DNA from 2 places in the Cupriavidus sp. C2SS-8b genome. Region 2 is predicted to be linked to the other one. Evidence: predicted binding sites of a transcription regulator. Region 2 holds the regulator's gene; the other holds the start of a gene.
The links. Region 2 encodes FliA, which starts transcription of late flagellar genes. Its sites were predicted from a motif close to CTAAAGTTTNNNNNNNNNNNGCCGNTA; they were not measured.

Region 1: ACIGJB_RS17210 (FliC/FljB family flagellin) is a predicted target of FliA. The motif match lies at 4,663-4,689, and genes of this name have one in related genera.

The regions. Positions count from the first base shown of each region.
Region 1 covers NZ_CP172717.1:47,572-55,606, reverse strand. Annotated here, with positions in the region: gene ACIGJB_RS17225 (MDR family MFS transporter) at 1-1,321, opposite strand, end outside; gene ACIGJB_RS17220 (methyl-accepting chemotaxis protein) at 1,501-3,384, opposite strand; gene ACIGJB_RS17215 (RNA chaperone Hfq) at 4,243-4,563, shown strand; gene ACIGJB_RS17210 (FliC/FljB family flagellin) at 4,789-6,027, shown strand; gene ACIGJB_RS17205 (flagellar protein FlaG) at 6,162-6,533, shown strand; gene fliD (flagellar filament capping protein FliD) at 6,583-8,004, shown strand; gene fliS (flagellar export chaperone FliS) at 8,025-8,035, shown strand, end outside.
Region 2 covers NZ_CP172717.1:2,379,552-2,387,586, reverse strand. Annotated here, with positions in the region: gene flhB (flagellar biosynthesis protein FlhB) at 1-606, shown strand, start outside; gene flhA (flagellar biosynthesis protein FlhA) at 603-2,684, shown strand; gene flhF (flagellar biosynthesis GTPase FlhF) at 2,695-5,130, shown strand; gene ACIGJB_RS27735 (MinD/ParA family ATP-binding protein) at 5,127-5,933, shown strand; gene ACIGJB_RS27730 (RNA polymerase sigma factor FliA) at 6,031-6,747, shown strand; gene ACIGJB_RS27725 (flagellar protein FlhE) at 6,747-7,196, shown strand; gene ACIGJB_RS27720 (NAD(P)/FAD-dependent oxidoreductase) at 7,468-8,035, shown strand, end outside.

The DNA of each region.
Region 1 (8,035 bases), 470 kb from region 2:
GCGCGATCAGCACCGTGGTCAGCACCGCCACGCCGACCGCGCCACCGAGCATGCGCGAAAACGACGTCAGTGCCGTGGCAATCCCCACCTGCTGCGGCGGCACGGCGTTCTGCGTGGCCACCAGGCCGCTCGGCAACTGCAGGCCGATCGCGAACCCCAGGACCACCATCACCGGCACGCACAGCCATACCGAGGCCGGATCGACAAAGGCCAGCGCCACGATGGCCAGCGGCGCCACCGAGGCGCCCGCCATCTGCAGCGGCTTGTAGCGGCCGGTCCACGACATGATCCGCCCCGCCGCGTAGGCGCCGAACGGAATCGCCAGCGTCAGCGGTACCAGCCGCAGGGCCGCGGCGTCGGCCTGCGCGCCGCCCACGACCTGGAAGCGCAACGGCAGCAGCACGGACATGGCGATCAGCTGGAAGAAGCAGAAGAACAGCGTGGCGCAGCAGATGGCCACGGTCGGCACGCGCAGCATGGCAAGCGGGATCACCGGATCGGCCGCGCGGCGCTCCTGCCAGATGAACAGCGCCAGCGCGACCACGCCGGCGACGAGCAGCGCCAGCGAGTCGGCGCGCAGCGGCGAATGGCCCTGCCCGAGCCGCGTCAGGAACACCAGCACGCCACTGAGCCCGCCGCCGAACAGCAGCGCGCCGAGGTAATCGATGCGGTGTCGCCGGCCGCTGACCGGCAGGAAGCGCAGCGCGCGCCGCACCACGACCAGCGCCAGCAAGGCCAGCGGCAGGTTGATCCAGAAAATCCAGCGCCAGGACAGGTAATGGGCGAGGTAGCCGCCGATCACTGGCCCGGCCATGCTGGCCACCGCCCACACGCCACTCACATAGCCCTGGTAGCGGCCGCGATCGCGCAGCGGCACCACGTCCGCAATGGCGGCCTGCGAGACCGAGATCAGCCCGCCCCCGCCCAGGCCCTGAAGGATTCGCGCCACGATCAGCTGCGGCATGGTCTGCGCCAGCGCGCAAATCACCGAGGCCAGCAGGAACAGCACGATCGAGAAGGACAGGACCGAGCGCCGGCCCAGCACGTCGGACAGCTTGCCGTAGATCGGCGTGGCCACGGTCGAGGCCACCAGGTACGCCGAAATAACCCACGCCATGTCTTCGAAGCCGCGCAGCTGCAGGGCGATCTCGGGCAGCACCACGGCGACGATCGACTGTTCGAGCGCGCCAAGCAGGATGGCGAGCATCAGGCCGAACAGGATCTGCATGACCGGCGGCTGCGGTGCGGCGGCCGAAGAAGACGAAGGGGAAGAAGAGGACGCATCTGCCGCGCGGGGCGGCTGGGAGGGAACGGCGGGCATCGGCACCAGCGGCGGCAGGCGTGGCGGCCGCGCGGGGCGCCGCATGCGCCAGGTGGGCCCGCCTGCTCTTGCTTCGAGGATCAGGAAGAGCGGCTATTGTAGGCGCTTTGAGACATCCACGCCGACGCCGGCCCCGCAAGGGACGCGCGACGGCGCGGCATATGGCGCGGTGCTGCGGATCAGAAGGTTTCCCAATCGCCGCTTTCCGCCATCGCCGGCTGGCTGGCCGCGTTGATCCGGCGCGCGCCGGACCTGAGCACTGGTTCCTGGCGCTGCCGCCTGACGGGCTGACGCTCGGTCGCCGGCAGCGGAGCCGGGCGCCTGGCCAGCACCGGTTGGGGCTGCGCCTTGCGCTGCACCGGCGGGCGCGTCGCGGCCGGCACGGCCGGAGCGCGGTGACGTGCCGATACGGTGCGCGCCACCGGCACCGATTGCGGCGGCACCGGTGCGGGCTCCATCTGGCGAGCCGGAACCGCCACGGCCGGCCTGGGTTCTGCCAGCGGGCCCTGGGCCACCTCGAACCGGCCCACCTCGGTCACCAGCCCGCCGGCCTGCTGCATCAGGCTCTCCGCGGCGGCGGCGGCTTGCTCGACCAGTGCGGCGTTCTGCTGCGTCATGCTTTCCATTTGCGTCACGGCCAGGCTGACCTGCTCGATGCCCGACGTCTGCTCCGAGCTGGCCGCGGAAATCTCGCCCATGATGTCGGTCACGCGCCGCACGGCGCCGACGATGTCGTCCATCGTCCTGCCCGCCTGTTCGGCCTGACGCGCGCCGTCCTGCACCTGTCGCACCGAGCCGCCGATCAGCCCGGCGATCTCCTTGGCCGCGGCCGAGGAGCGCTGTGCAAGGTTGCGGACCTCGGACGCCACGACCGCGAAACCCCGGCCCTGCTCGCCCGCGCGCGCGGCTTCCACTGCGGCATTGAGCGCCAGGATATTGGTCTGGAAGGCGATGCTTTCGATGACGCCGGTAATCTCCGCCACCTGCGTGGACGATTTGGAGAGGCTGTCCATGGTCTGCACCACGTCGCGCACGACGCGGCCGCCTTCGGTAGCCACCTCGGACGCGCTGACCGCGAGCTGGTTGGCTTGCCGGGCGTTATCGGCGTTCTGGCGCACCGTGGAGGTGAGCTGTTCCATCGACGCAGCGGTCTGCTCCAGCGAAGCGGCCTGCTGCTCCGTGCGCTGGGACAGGTCGGTGTTGCCGCGCGCGATCTCGCGCGTGGCCCCGTCAATCGAGCCGGAGGCCTGCTGGATGCCATGCACCAGCGCCGCCAAATGCCGAAACGCACGTTCCAGCGCTGTCAGCATGCGGCCCATCTCGTCGCTGCTGCGCACGGTGAACGCATGGCGCAGGTTGCCGGTGGCCAGGGCCTCGGCGGCTTCCAGCGCGTCGCGCGCGGGGCCGGTGATCGAGCGCGTGATCGCCGTCCCCATCACCACCGCCAGCAGCACCGCCAGTGCGGTCAGGCCGAGCAGCACATTGCGCGTCCAGGCAAAGCCTTCATCGGCCTGCTTGACGGCGGCCAGAGCGAGGTTGCGCCCGCCGGCCATGATTTCATCGAGCTTCTCGAAATACGGCGCTTGCGCGGCAGGAAGGGTCGCTACCAGCGCGGAGCGCGCGCCGGCGAATTCGCCCGAGCCCAGCTGGCGCAGGACCATGTCGAGCTGGCCGTTATACGCCTCGCGCGCGGTATTGAGATCGGAAAAGGTCTTCTGCAGGTCGGGGCGGCCGGAAGCCGCGATCAGCTTGCCCAGCGCGTCGAGCGTGCTGCCCATGTCCTTGCGCATGCCTTCGATGCGCTGCGTATTGCGCTGGACCAGCGCAGCGTCTTCGGTCAGGGCGGCATCACGCACCATCACGCCGATTTCCAGCGCGTTCTCCTTGACGTGGCCCAGGTCGATGACCTTGAGCAGGCGCCCCTCCACGGTCATGTGCATGGAGGCATTCATGCCCGCCAGCGATGTCACGCTATAGACAGCGACGCCGATCAGGAGCACCACCACCAGCGTAAAGGCGAGGGACAAACGCGTCCCTATGCCGAGATTTCGCAACCAGGCCATCTCACTCCCTCCGGACATTCGTAGATCAATGTTCTTGTCGAGCGCGCACGGGATCGTTGCCGCTGGCAACCGGCGCACGGCTGCCTATCGGCGATGACCGAACACTTCTTGAAGGGAATTTGGAATTGACGGGGAAAGTCCCCGCATTTCTTGCGATGGCGAGGCCGGCATGTGCCTTTTAATCCTGCCAGGCATCCCGATGGCCACATGGCTGCGGTGCGCCGAGAGGCGCAGCCAGTTCGACGCGGGCCAAAAAAAGAAGCCCACGCGCGGGGTGCTCGTAGGCTTTCCAGGACTGCTTCAGAGCCAGTTAGCTCTGGCATGAATATAAACCTGCTTACATGAGGTGTAAATCCTGCTTCTATCAGTGAAGCCAAGGCTGATGAGCCCGATGCTGCGCTTTATCAGCGCCGCATTGCGTGCATCCACCAGACCACAGGATTGACATGTCAGCATTCACTTATTCCTGCCTTCCAAGCCCATCGGCATTTCTGGAATGCCAAGGCTGCCTGTCGACCTGTGGTCGACAGGCCCCTACCTAAAGATCGGCGCACCGACAACTCACTGTTTAGAGGAAAACCTCTAATTTCTCGACAACGCCCGCTCCGCCGGTCTTTGTAAAAAATTTGTTACCCTCACCCCTGAAGTATTCCCCTTCTCACCTGGCTGCACCCGGCGCCGGCAAGCGCGCGGAAGACAACGATCTCTTGCCGGATCCTGTCCACGCGGCCCGTCCCCGCACCGGTATCGAGAGCGAATGTTTCGCCCATCTCGCTGACCGGACCATACTTCCAGAGGGTACCGGTCGGCGGACCGCCATCAGCCGCCAGAACCCTTGCGGGCTCTTCCGGAGTCGTCGTGAAGAAGGAAACCAGGCCCCCGCGAAACGGCCAGAAACTGCAGGACCAGCAACTGTCGCTCCATGCCGTCAGCCGGGCGCCGCTTGTCGTGCACCTGTGCAACGGGACCCGGCTGCAAGGCATCGCAATCGCCGTGGACGAATATGTGCTCGTGCTTGGCAAGGACCTGGACGACCGCAAGCCAATCGCGGTGTACAAGCATGCGATTGCCATGATTGCGCCTGCCAGCGCTGGCGGCGAAGCCCTGCCTGCGCCGCAACCGGATCTGTCGCCGGATTTCGTGCCTATTTATATGCCGCGCAAGCGGCGGCGCAGGTAAGGCGCGGGCCCGCAGACACTCGATCTTCCGGCACCACGCAGGCTCGCGGGACACCCGGCCATCGCGACCCTTGCTGTTGCAATCCCCGAAAAAGTCACTCTAAACCTTTCCCGACGCCTGTCGATAACCCAAGCAACGGAGGCACTCTACGCCCTGCAAAGCAGGCAGGCCAACGTTACGGCTAGCAGCCGGAATGCCAAAAACCTTTGCATACAGGAGTCGTAAATGGCGCAAGTCATTAACACCAATTCGTTGTCTCTGATGACTCAGAACAACCTGAACGCTTCGCAGTCGTCGCTGAACACCGCGATCCAACGCCTGTCGTCGGGCCTGCGCATCAACAGCGCCAAAGATGACGCCGCTGGCCAAGCCATTGCGAACCGCTTCACCGCCAACATCAAGGGCCTGACCCAAGCTCAGCGTAACGCGAACGACGGCATCTCGCTGGCCCAGACCACGGAAGGCGCGCTGACCGAAGTCAACAACAACCTGCAACGTATCCGCGAACTGAGCGTGCAGGCCGCCAACGGCTCGAACTCGGGTTCGGACCTGAAGTCGATTCAGGACGAAATCACGCAGCGCCTGGCTGAAATCGACCGTACGTCGCAACAAACCGACTTCAATGGCGTGAAGGTCCTGTCGAGCAGCGCCAAGCCGCTGACGGTCCAGGTTGGCGCGAACGATGGCGAAACCATCTCGATCAACCTGACGGAAATCAGCTCGAAGACGCTGGGCATGCAAGGCTTCAATGTCGCCGGCCCGACCGCGACGGCCGCCTTCGCCTTCGACGGCACGACCGCTTCCGCCGCCGGCGATGCTCCCACCGCTGCGCAACTGCAAGCGCTCTATGGCTCCACCACGGCGGTCACCACCACGACCGTGGCGGAAAAGACTACCGACGACCTGTCGACCAAGCTCGGCCTGGCCGCCGGTGGCGCGGTCCTCACCGGCAACGCGGTTGCCGACAAGAACGGTACGCTGTACGCGGAAGTGGCGATCACTCCCAACAGCGCCGGCGAAACCACGTCGCTGATCAACCAGGGCTTCACCGGCGCCGTGAACGGCACCTCGATGTACCGCTACGTCGCTCTGGATCCGCAGTCGGCCGACACGACCACGACCGCCGGCACCGCTGCCTTCACCGTCGACACGTCGAAGATCTCCGTGGCCAGCCTGCAAACCGGCTCGACCGCCAGCCCGCTGGCTTCGATCGACGCCGCCATCAAGAAGGTTGACGACCTGCGCAGCTCGCTGGGCGCGGTGCAAAACCGCTTTGACTCGGTGATCTCCAACCTGGGCACCGCCGTGACCAATCTGTCGGCCTCGCGTTCGCGCATCCAGGACGCTGACTACGCCACGGAAGTGTCGAACATGACCCGCGCGAACATCCTGCAACAAGCTGGTACGTCGGTGCTGGCGCAAGCTAACCAAACCACGCAAGGCGTGCTGTCGCTGCTGCGTTAATCGCATCCGCACTGGCAAGAAGAGGCTGGGCCGCAAGGCCCGGCCTTTTTGCCGGGAGCGTTTTGCAGGCAGACCACTGCCTGCAAAACGTTTCTTTCCGATGTTGAATCACGCCAAACCGGACGGAGCAAACCATGGCGTCTTCCCCGATAGTGACTCCGATCGCAGTGCGACCGCCATCCGAAGTGTCCACAGGCGCCATTGCCACACCGGTGGCGGCACTCACCCAGACGCCCGGTGCTGCGGACAAGCCCGATGCCAATCGTACCCAAATTTCAGGCGCACCCGCAGAGACGTCGGCAGCTGTTGGTGAACTGGTCGATGCGCTGAAATCCACGTCAATCAGCCTGCGCTTTGAAATCGATGACAGCACTCACCGCGTCATCACCAAGGTAGTGGACAAGGAAACCGGCGAACTGATCCGGCAGATGCCCACCGTAGAAGTCATGCGGATTGCGCGCGCCATCCACAAGCTGCAAGGGCTGTTCGTCAGCCAGGCCGTCTGAGCGCGGCCACCACGCATAGCAACATCAGTTGAAGAAGAGGTAATAAAAAATGGCATCGATCTCCTCCCTCGGCGTTGGCTCCAATCTGGACCTGAACACCCTGCTTTCCCAGTTGCAAACTGCCGAGCAGGCTCCACTCGATGCCATCAACGCGCAGGCCAAAAGCTACCAGGCCAAGCTGTCAGCCTTCGGCCAGGTGCAAAGCGTGGTGAGCGCCTACCAGGCCGCCGCCAAGAAGCTCGCCGACGCGACCACGTTTGCCGCCGTCAAGGCGACGGTGGGTTCGACGGACATCATGTCAGTGTCTACGGCCTCCAATGCAGTGCCCGGCAACTACAGCATCACCATCGGCACGCTCGCGACGGCCCAGTCGCTGGTCGGCGGCGGGGTTGCCGACCAGAAGACCTCGATTGCAGGCAGTGGCGGCGACATCGTGTTCGATTTCGGCGAGGCGCTGGCCACCGACGCTACGGCCACGCCGACGAGCACGAAGAAGGTCACCATTGCCGCCAACGCCTCGTTGGCGGATGTCCGAGATGCCATCAATAAAGCCGGCATCGGCGTCACGGCAAGCATTGTCAACGACGGCAGCAGCACGCCTTACCGCCTGGTCCTGACTTCGGACAAGACCGGTACGCAGGCCACCATGCGCGTATCGTCGGCAACCACCGAGTTGAACAACCTGGTTGCCTTTGACCCTGCCCCGACGGCCACCGGCAACGCCATGGAGCAAAAGGTTCCGCCGGCCAATGCCACGCTGAAGATCAACGGCATCGACGTCGTGAGCCAGAGCAATACTGTGGTCGACGCGGCGCAGGGCGTGACGATGAACCTGACCAAGACCGGCACCACGTCACTGACGATCACGCGTGACAACGATTCCATCAAGTCGTCAATCCAGGCATTCGTCACGGCGTACAACAACATCCAGAGCACGGCCCAGACGCTGACGGCGTTCGACACGACAGCGAAAACTTCTGCCGCGCTGACCGGCGACAGCACGCTACGATCGATCCAGCAGCGCCTGCGCTCAATGCTTGGCGGCGCCATGTCGGACGGCAACGGCGGCACCATCACGCTGGCGGACATCGGCATCAAGTTCGACGCCAAGGCAGGCACCATGTCCATCGACGATACCAAGCTGACCAAGGCGCTCAATACGAACCTTGGCGGTGTCACCGCGATGTTCTCGAGCACCACGGACGCCGGCGGCATCGGCAAGCGGGTGACCGACTACGTCGATGGGCTGACCAAGACAAACGGCACGCTCAAGAATGCCCAGGACGGCATCACCAAGACGCTGAAAGACCTCGAGAAGAACTACAGCAGCACGCAGGATCGCATCAACGCCACCATGGACCGTTACAAGGCCCAGTTCACTCAACTGGACCTGATCGTCAGCCAGATGAACCGCACTAGCAGCTACCTGACACAGCAGTTCACTGCGCTGAACAACTCGTCAAGCAAGTAACACCCTACCGGGAGCCAACCATGTTCGCCCG
Region 2 (8,035 bases):
CAGGAGGCCTTGCTGCACATGCTGGACATGGTCCTGCATTGCTGCCTGGCGGTGGTGCTGTCGCTGCTGGTCGTGGCCGCCATCGACGTGCCATGGCAGTTCTACGAGCACTTCAAGAAGCTGCGCATGACCAAGGAAGAGGTCAAGCAGGAATTCAAGGAAAGCGAAGGCGACCCGCATATCAAGGGCCGCATCCGCCAGCAGCAGCGTGCCATGGCACGGCGCCGGATGATGGCGGAAGTGCCCAAGGCCGACGTGGTGGTGACCAACCCCACGCACTTTGCCGTGGCGCTGCGCTATGAGGAAGGCCGCATGGGTGCGCCGCGCGTGGTGGCCAAGGGTACCGACGAGGTCGCCGCGCGCATCCGCGCCCTGGCGGCCGAGCACCGCATTCCGCTGATGTCCGCGCCGCCGCTGGCGCGCGCGCTGCACCGCCACGTGGAACTGAACCGCGAAATCCCGGCCGGCCTCTATGCCGCCGTCGCCGAGGTCCTGGCCTGGGTCTATCAACTGAAACACTGGCACTACTCGCAGGGCCCGCAGCCGTCCGCGCCCGTCGACCTCATGGTGCCGGATGAACTTGCCGTTCCGGAAAGCCGCGCATGAACGCTTTGAACTCCCTGCTGAACCTGCCTGGCCTGCGCAATGCCGGCCAGCTGAAGGCGATGACCGGGCCGCTGCTGATCGTCATGATCCTCGGGATGATGATCCTGCCGCTGCCCGCGTTCGTGCTGGACCTGTTGTTCACGTTCAATATCGCGCTGGCGATCATGGTGCTGATGGTCAGCATGTACACGCAGAAGCCGCTCGATTTCGCGGCGTTTCCGGCGGTGCTGCTGTTCACGACGCTGCTGCGCCTGTCGCTCAACGTGGCGTCGACGCGCGTTGTGCTGCTGGAGGGCCATACCGGTCCGGACGCCGCCGGCAAGGTCATCGAGGCGTTCGGCCACTTCCTGGTCGGTGGCAACTTCGCGGTCGGCATCGTGGTGTTCGCGATCCTGGTGGTGATCAACTTCATGGTCATCACCAAGGGCGCGGGGCGGATTGCCGAGGTGGGCGCGCGCTTCATGCTGGATTCCATGCCCGGCAAGCAGATGTCGATCGACGCCGACCTGAACGCCGGCCTGATCAACGAAGAGCAGGCCAAGAAGCGCCGCGCCGAAGTCGCGCAGGAGTCGGACTTCTACGGCGCCATGGACGGCGCCAGCAAGTTCGTGCGCGGCGATGCCGTGGCCGGCCTGCTGATCATGTTTATCAACGTCGCCGCCGGCATGGTAGTGGGCATGGTCCAGCATGACCTGGACTTCGGCACCGCCGTGCACAACTACACGCTGCTGACCATTGGCGACGGCCTGGTCGCGCAGATCCCGGCATTGGTGATCTCGACGGCCGCCGGCGTGATCGTGTCGCGCGTGTCGAACGAACAGGACGTGGGCGAGCAGCTCACCGGCCAGCTCTTTACGAACCCGCGCGTGCTGTACCTGACGGCCGGCATTATCGGCATGATGGGCATCATCCCCGGCATGCCGCATATCGCCTTCCTGCTGCTGGCCGGCGGCATGGCCTGGCTGGGACGCCATCTGGCGCGCCGGGCGGTCACCACGGAACAGACCCGGCAGCGCGAAGAGCGCGCGCCGGCCGCGGCACAGGAATCGACCGAAGCAAGCTGGGACGACGTCACGCTGGTCGACCCGCTTGGCATGGAAGTCGGCTATCGCCTGATCACGCTGGTGGACCGCGCACAGGATGGCGAACTGCTTGGCCGCATCAAGAGCATCCGCAAGAAAGTGGCGCAGGAGATCGGCTTCCTGGTGCCGGTCGTGCATATCCGGGACAACCTCGAACTCAAGCCTAACGCCTACCGCATTACGCTCAAGGGCGTCGAGATCGGACGTGGCGAAGCCATGCCGGGCCAGTGGATGGCGATCAACCCGGGGCAGGTCAGCGGCACGCTGCCCGGCGCGGCGACGAAGGATCCCGCCTTTGGCCTGCCCGCTGTCTGGATCGACGCCGGCATGAAGGAGCAGGCGCAGGCCTACGGCTACACCGTGGTGGACGCCGGCACCGTGGTCGCCACGCACCTGAACCACCTGATCCACATGCATGCCGCCGAGTTGCTGGGCCGCCAGGAAGTGCAGTTGCTGCTCGATCGCATCGCCAAGGAAGCGCCGAAGCTCACCGAGGACCTGGTGCCCAAGGCGATCTCGCTCACGGCGCTGCAGAAGATCCTGCAGAACCTGCTCGACGAAGGCGTGCCCATCCGCGACATGCGGACCATCCTCGACGTGATCGCCGAGCACGCCCCGAAGATCAGCGACCCGAACGAGTTGACTGCGCTGGTGCGCCAGTCGCTGGGCCGGGCCATTACGCAGCAGCTGTTCCCCAATGGCGCGGACCTGCAGGTGATCGGCCTCGATGCCGGCCTCGAACGCGTGCTGTCGCAGGCGCTCACCAATGGCGGCGGCATCGAGCCAGGACTGGCCGATGCGCTGCTGCAGCAGACCCAGGGTGCCGTCGTCCGGCAGGAGCAGATGGGGCTGGATCCGGTGCTGCTGGTGCCGTCGCAGTTGCGCCCCCTGATGGCGCGCTTCCTGCGGCGCACCATGCCGCAGCTGAGGGTGTTGTCCCATGCCGAAGTGCCGGACAACCGCAATATCCGTATTACCGCAATGATCGGTGCGTGAGGAACGCAAGATGAGCGTAGCGAAATTCGTCGCGGCCAACGGCCGTGAAGCCATGCGCAAGGTGCGCGAAGCCATGGGCCCCGACGCCGTGGTGCTGTCCAACCGCACCATCGACGGCGGCGTCGAGATCGTCGCCATGCGCGATGCCGATCTCAGCGCCACCTCGGCCGGCGCGCAAGTCTACGTTGCGCCGGAGCCAGTCGTGGCAGCGCCCGAGCCGGCCGCCATCGGCGACCTGCGCGGCGAGCTGCAGTCCATGCGCGCGCTGCTCGAACGCCAGCTGGCGGGGCTGGCTCCGGCGGCCGCCACGAGCGCGGTGGCCGCGGGCGATCCGCTGCGCGAATCGCTGTTTGGCTGGATGGTCGGGGCCGGCTTCTCGGCGCAGCTCGCGCGCACGCTGCTGGCCAGGCTGCCGGTAGGCTGCGACCGACCGGCGGCCATGACGTGGATCCGCGCCGAGTTGGCCAGCAAGGTGCCGGTGCTCGGCAACGAAGATGCCTTGTTCGACCAGGGCGGCGTGCTGGCGCTGATCGGGCCCACCGGCGTGGGCAAGACCACCACCACCGCCAAGCTCGCGGCGCGCTACGTGCTGCGCCACGGCCCCGAGCGCCTGGCGCTGCTGACCACCGACAGCTTCCGTATCGGCGCGCACGAGCAGCTGCGCATCTACGGCGACATCCTGGGCGTGCCCGTGCATGCGGTGAAAGATGCCGCCGACCTGCGCTTCGCGCTGGCGGCGATGAAGGACAAGCACCTGGTGATCATCGATACCGTCGGCATGAGCCAGCGCGACCGCAACCTGTCCGAGCAGATCGCCATGCTCGCGGGCGTGCAGGCGCCGGTACAGCGCGTGCTGCTGCTTAACGGCGCCAGCCATGGCGACACCCTCAATGAAGTGGTGCATGCCTACCGCCATGACGCCGTGCCCGAAGGCGGCGGTGTCGACGGCTGCATCATCAGCAAAGTGGATGAAGCCACGCACGTGGGCTCCGTGCTGGACGTGGTGATCCGTCACCGCCTGCCGGTGTTCTACGTGTCGACCGGACAACGCGTGCCGGAGCACCTCGAACTCGCCAATGGCGCCACGATGGTCGAGCGCGCCTTCCTGACGCCGCGCCGCGGTTCGGTGTTTGCCGATGCCGACGCGGCGCGCAGGCAGGCCGGCAGCCTGGACGACGCACCGGCCCGCCAGGGCGGTGCCGATGACGTGCTGCGTTCGCTGACCGACAGCGCGGATGCGCTGGGCCAGTGCGTAAGCGAACTCAATGCCGCGCAGCATGGCTTTGAACTGGCTCGCCAGCTCTGGCAGCAGCGCGCTGCCGACGCGCCCACGCTGCGGCCGATGGCGCAGCAGGTGCGCGAGGCTGTCTGCCGCGACGTGCACCGCGAATGCGACCAGTTCGTGCTGTCGCTGGCGGCCACGCTGCAGGTGCCCGTCCCTGGCCGCCGCGCGCCGCAGTCGATGCTGCATACGCTATGGCTTGGCGATCGCATCGGCATGCCGCTGGCCGCCACGGTCACCCCGGCTGGCCGTGCTGGCCAGGCCATGGGCGAGGCCGAGGCCGAAGCCGCCACGCTGCGCGCCACGCTCGGTGCGGCCCGGCCTGTCGTCCATCTGGTCGATGCGCTGCCCGCGGCTGCCACGCTGACGCGCTGGCAGCAATCCGGCGAACGCTGGGTGGCCGCCGCGCGCAAGACCGCGCGCGTGATCTGCGGTGGCACCGCGTGGAAGCTGGACGCCCTGGCCGAAACGCTGACCTTCCACGCCGTGGGCGAAGTCCCGGTGCGCGGCCGCGATGCCGTACAGTGGCTGGCAACGACCGAGGTACGCGTGCCCGAGGGCCCCGTTCGCGGCCGCGGCGCGCCGGAAGGCGGCATCGACGCCCATCTCGTGATCGCAAGGACGGTCGACTACGCCTCGGGCGAGCTGCTCGATACTCGCTATCTGCTGTGCGATCCGCAACTGTCGGGCCACGCCGCGCAGGCCGCGCGCTGGTCGCTGTGGGCGGACAACGCCGAAGTCCAGTTCCGCACGCTGCGCCATGCGCTGGACCATTTCGCGCAAGACGGCGAGGGCGCCAGCGCCGCCGGCGGCGGCCTGGCCGCGCTCCAGCTGGGCGTGACCGCGCTGCGCCTGGAACATTCGCCGACGGTTACGGCGCCGGCCTTCCTGGCTCGCCTGGCGGGCCGCAGCGGGACGCGCCAGCCGGGCAGTGACGCGGTGGCCGGGCCGGTGCTGAATGAAGGCATGGGCCGCCTGCTGGCCTTGCTGGACGTGCTGGAAAGCTATCCGGGCCGCCAGTCGGATGGCACGCCTGATACCGTTGATCTCCTCGAAAGCGACGACACCGCCGCTGCCATCGGTGCCGCGCAACCTGCTGTGGCGGCGCCCGCCGGTCCGATGTCCGGACTGCCCGAACTCATGGCTCCGGGAGTCACGTCGTGAGCACGCTGGCGGTGGACCAGGCCGAGAGCCTGCGACGCATGCTGGCGCCGCGCGTCACGCGCCGCATCGCCGTGGTGGCCAGCGAACCGGGAGCGGGGGGAACCACCATTGCATCTGGCCTGGCGCATGCCTTGTCGATGCAAGGCGAACGCGTGCTGCTCGTCGATGAGGACCCGGCCGGCCGTGCCGTAAGACTGACCGGCGCGGAACCTGCCGGCTCGTTTGCCGACGTACGGGCAGGCCGCTTGACGCTGGAGGCAGCGCTCGGCGCGCGTCCGGCGGGCGCTGTCGCGGTATTGCCGGCTGGTACGCCCCAGTTGAACGTCGCGCAATGGCCCGATTCGCTGTCAGGCTTTCGCAGCGTGCTGATCGATGCCGTGACGGACGCGGACGGTGCGCTGTCCGCGCTGGCCGGCGCCGTGCACAACGTGCTGGTGGTGATGCGCCCGGAGCTGGCCTCGATCACCGCGGCCTATGCCTGCATCAAGCGCCTGCATCATCTGTACGCCTACCGGCATTTCCAGCTGGTGGTCAACATGGCGCCCGCCGACGCCGCGGTGCAGGCCATTGCCGGAAACCTGGCGCGCACCGCGCGACAATACCTTGGCGTCGAGATCGGCAGCGCTGGCTGGCTGCCCGCCGACCCGCTGGTGACGCGCAGCGTGCAGCTCGGGCGCTGTGTGGTGGAAGCCTACCCGGCTGCGCCAGCCACGATTGCATTGCGCCGGGCCGCCAGTGGCATGGGCGCATGGCCGTTGCGCGCAGAGCCTGTCACGGCCGCGCCATCCGCCGTGGCAGCCTGAACGCATGACCGTTCTCAACGGAAAACGACCCCGACCCTGACCCGCCGGCCCGCCATGCGGGCAGGCTTTGCAAGCAAGCATTCACGAGAATTCCACCATGTACACGATCCAGGGAAAGCTCGAACAGGCCGCCGTGGTCAAGACCCACGCGCAGCTGGTGCGCCGCATCGCGCTGCAACTGGCCGCAAAGCTGCCGGCCAGCGTGCAGATCGATGACCTGATCCAGGCCGGCATGATCGGCCTGCTCGACGCGGCCAAGCGCTATGAGGACACGCATGGCGCGCGTTTCGAGACCTACGCCAGCCAGCGTATCCGCGGCGCCATGCTCGACGAGGTACGGGCCAACGACTGGCAGTCGCGCAGCCTGCGCCAGTTCACGCGCCGCATCGAACGCACGCAGCGCGGCCTGGAACAGAAGCTCGGCCGCGCACCGCTCGACTCGGAAGTCGCGCAGGAACTGGAAATGCCGCTGGACGACTACCATGTCTTGCTCAACGAGGTCTATGGCTGCCAGCTCCTTCACTACGAAGACTTCGAGCGCTCGGGCGAAGAAGACTTTCTCGACCGCCATCTTGGCGTCAGCGAAGACGGCAATCCGCTCACGCAGCTGATGGAAAACGGCATGCGCGAAGCGCTGATCCGCGCCATCGACCGGCTGCCCGAGCGCGAAAAGCTCGTGCTGTCGCTGTGCTATGACCAGGAACTCAACCTGCGCGAGATCGGCGCGGTGCTCGAGGTGACCGAATCGCGCGTCTGCCAGATCCGCGGGCAGGCCATCACGCGCCTGCGCAATCAATTGCGCGGCATGCTCTGATGCGCGGCCGGTCAGGCATCGGACGGGTTGTCCTGCAAGCCATGGCGGCCGTGCTGGCGGCGATCGCCACCGCTGCATGGGCCGCGCCCGAGGCCGGCACGCGGCATACCTGGAGCGCATCTGTCAACGGACCGGCGCTGTATGGCCGCGGCCAGCGCACCGTTTCTCCTCCGATCCTGCCAAGCGGCAACCTGCCGCAATCCGAAGGCATCGTCACCTCGGTGCGCTGGCACTACAGCTTTGTCGCGACACCGCCGGTGGACCTGCAGGCTTACCTCTGCAATGCCCAGCGTTGCGTGATGCTGCCGCAGTCGGAAGGCAGGACCGACGCCTTCGATGGCGACGACGCGACGCAGGGCTTTGTGTTTGCCTTCAGGCTGCCCGGGCAGGGTGCGGTGGCGCCTGTGCTGCAGGGCAGGAGCAACCAGGTCATCGTAGGGTTCCGTTGACGGACAGCGTGCCAGCACCGGTGTGACGCTCAAGCCCACATCGGTATCGCCGCCTGGCACCCGCGCGCTGTCCTGTTTCCACGTTTCCGTTCATTCGGTAGCATGTGGCCATACTGTCTCGTGGCAGTGTTCGCGGCCCCTTGTAGCCAATCCCTTCCGTAGCGATGCCGTCGGATCCTGCAGGACGCGATTTCCTGCGGAGAGGGGCCGCCTCGTCACTAGCTTCAGTCGGCCATGCGCTGCGTGCGGGCTGGATGCGTTGGAGGATCAAATGGAAGATCAAGTTGCAGACGTGCTGATCATCGGCGCGGGGCCCGCGGGCGCCGTGGCGGCCGGGCTGCTGCGTCGTCAGGGTATTGGCGTGATGGTGCTCGAGAAGGAGACCTTCCCGCGCTTTTCCATTGGCGAGAGCCTGCTGCCGCAGAGCATGGAATACATCGAGGCGGCCGGCATGCTGCAGGCCGTGGTGGAAGCCGGCTTCCAGTACAAGAACGGCGCGGCGTTTGCGCGTGGCGACCGTTATGTCGATTTCGATTTTCGCGACAAATTCTCGTCCGGCTGGGGAACTACCTACCAGGTACAGCGGGCCGATTTCGATCATGTGCTGATCCGCGAGGCGGCGAAGCAGGGCGCGGAAGTCCGCTTCCGGCACCAGGTGACCGATGTGGACGTATCGGGGGCGCAGCCGGTCGTGACCGTGCGCGATCCCGATGGCAACAACTACCGAGTCACCAGCCGCTTCCTGCTCGATGCCTCCGGCTTCGGGCGCATCCTGCCGCGGCTGCTGCAGCTCGAAACGCCATCCGGCTTTCCGGTGCGCAGCGCCATCTTCACGCATG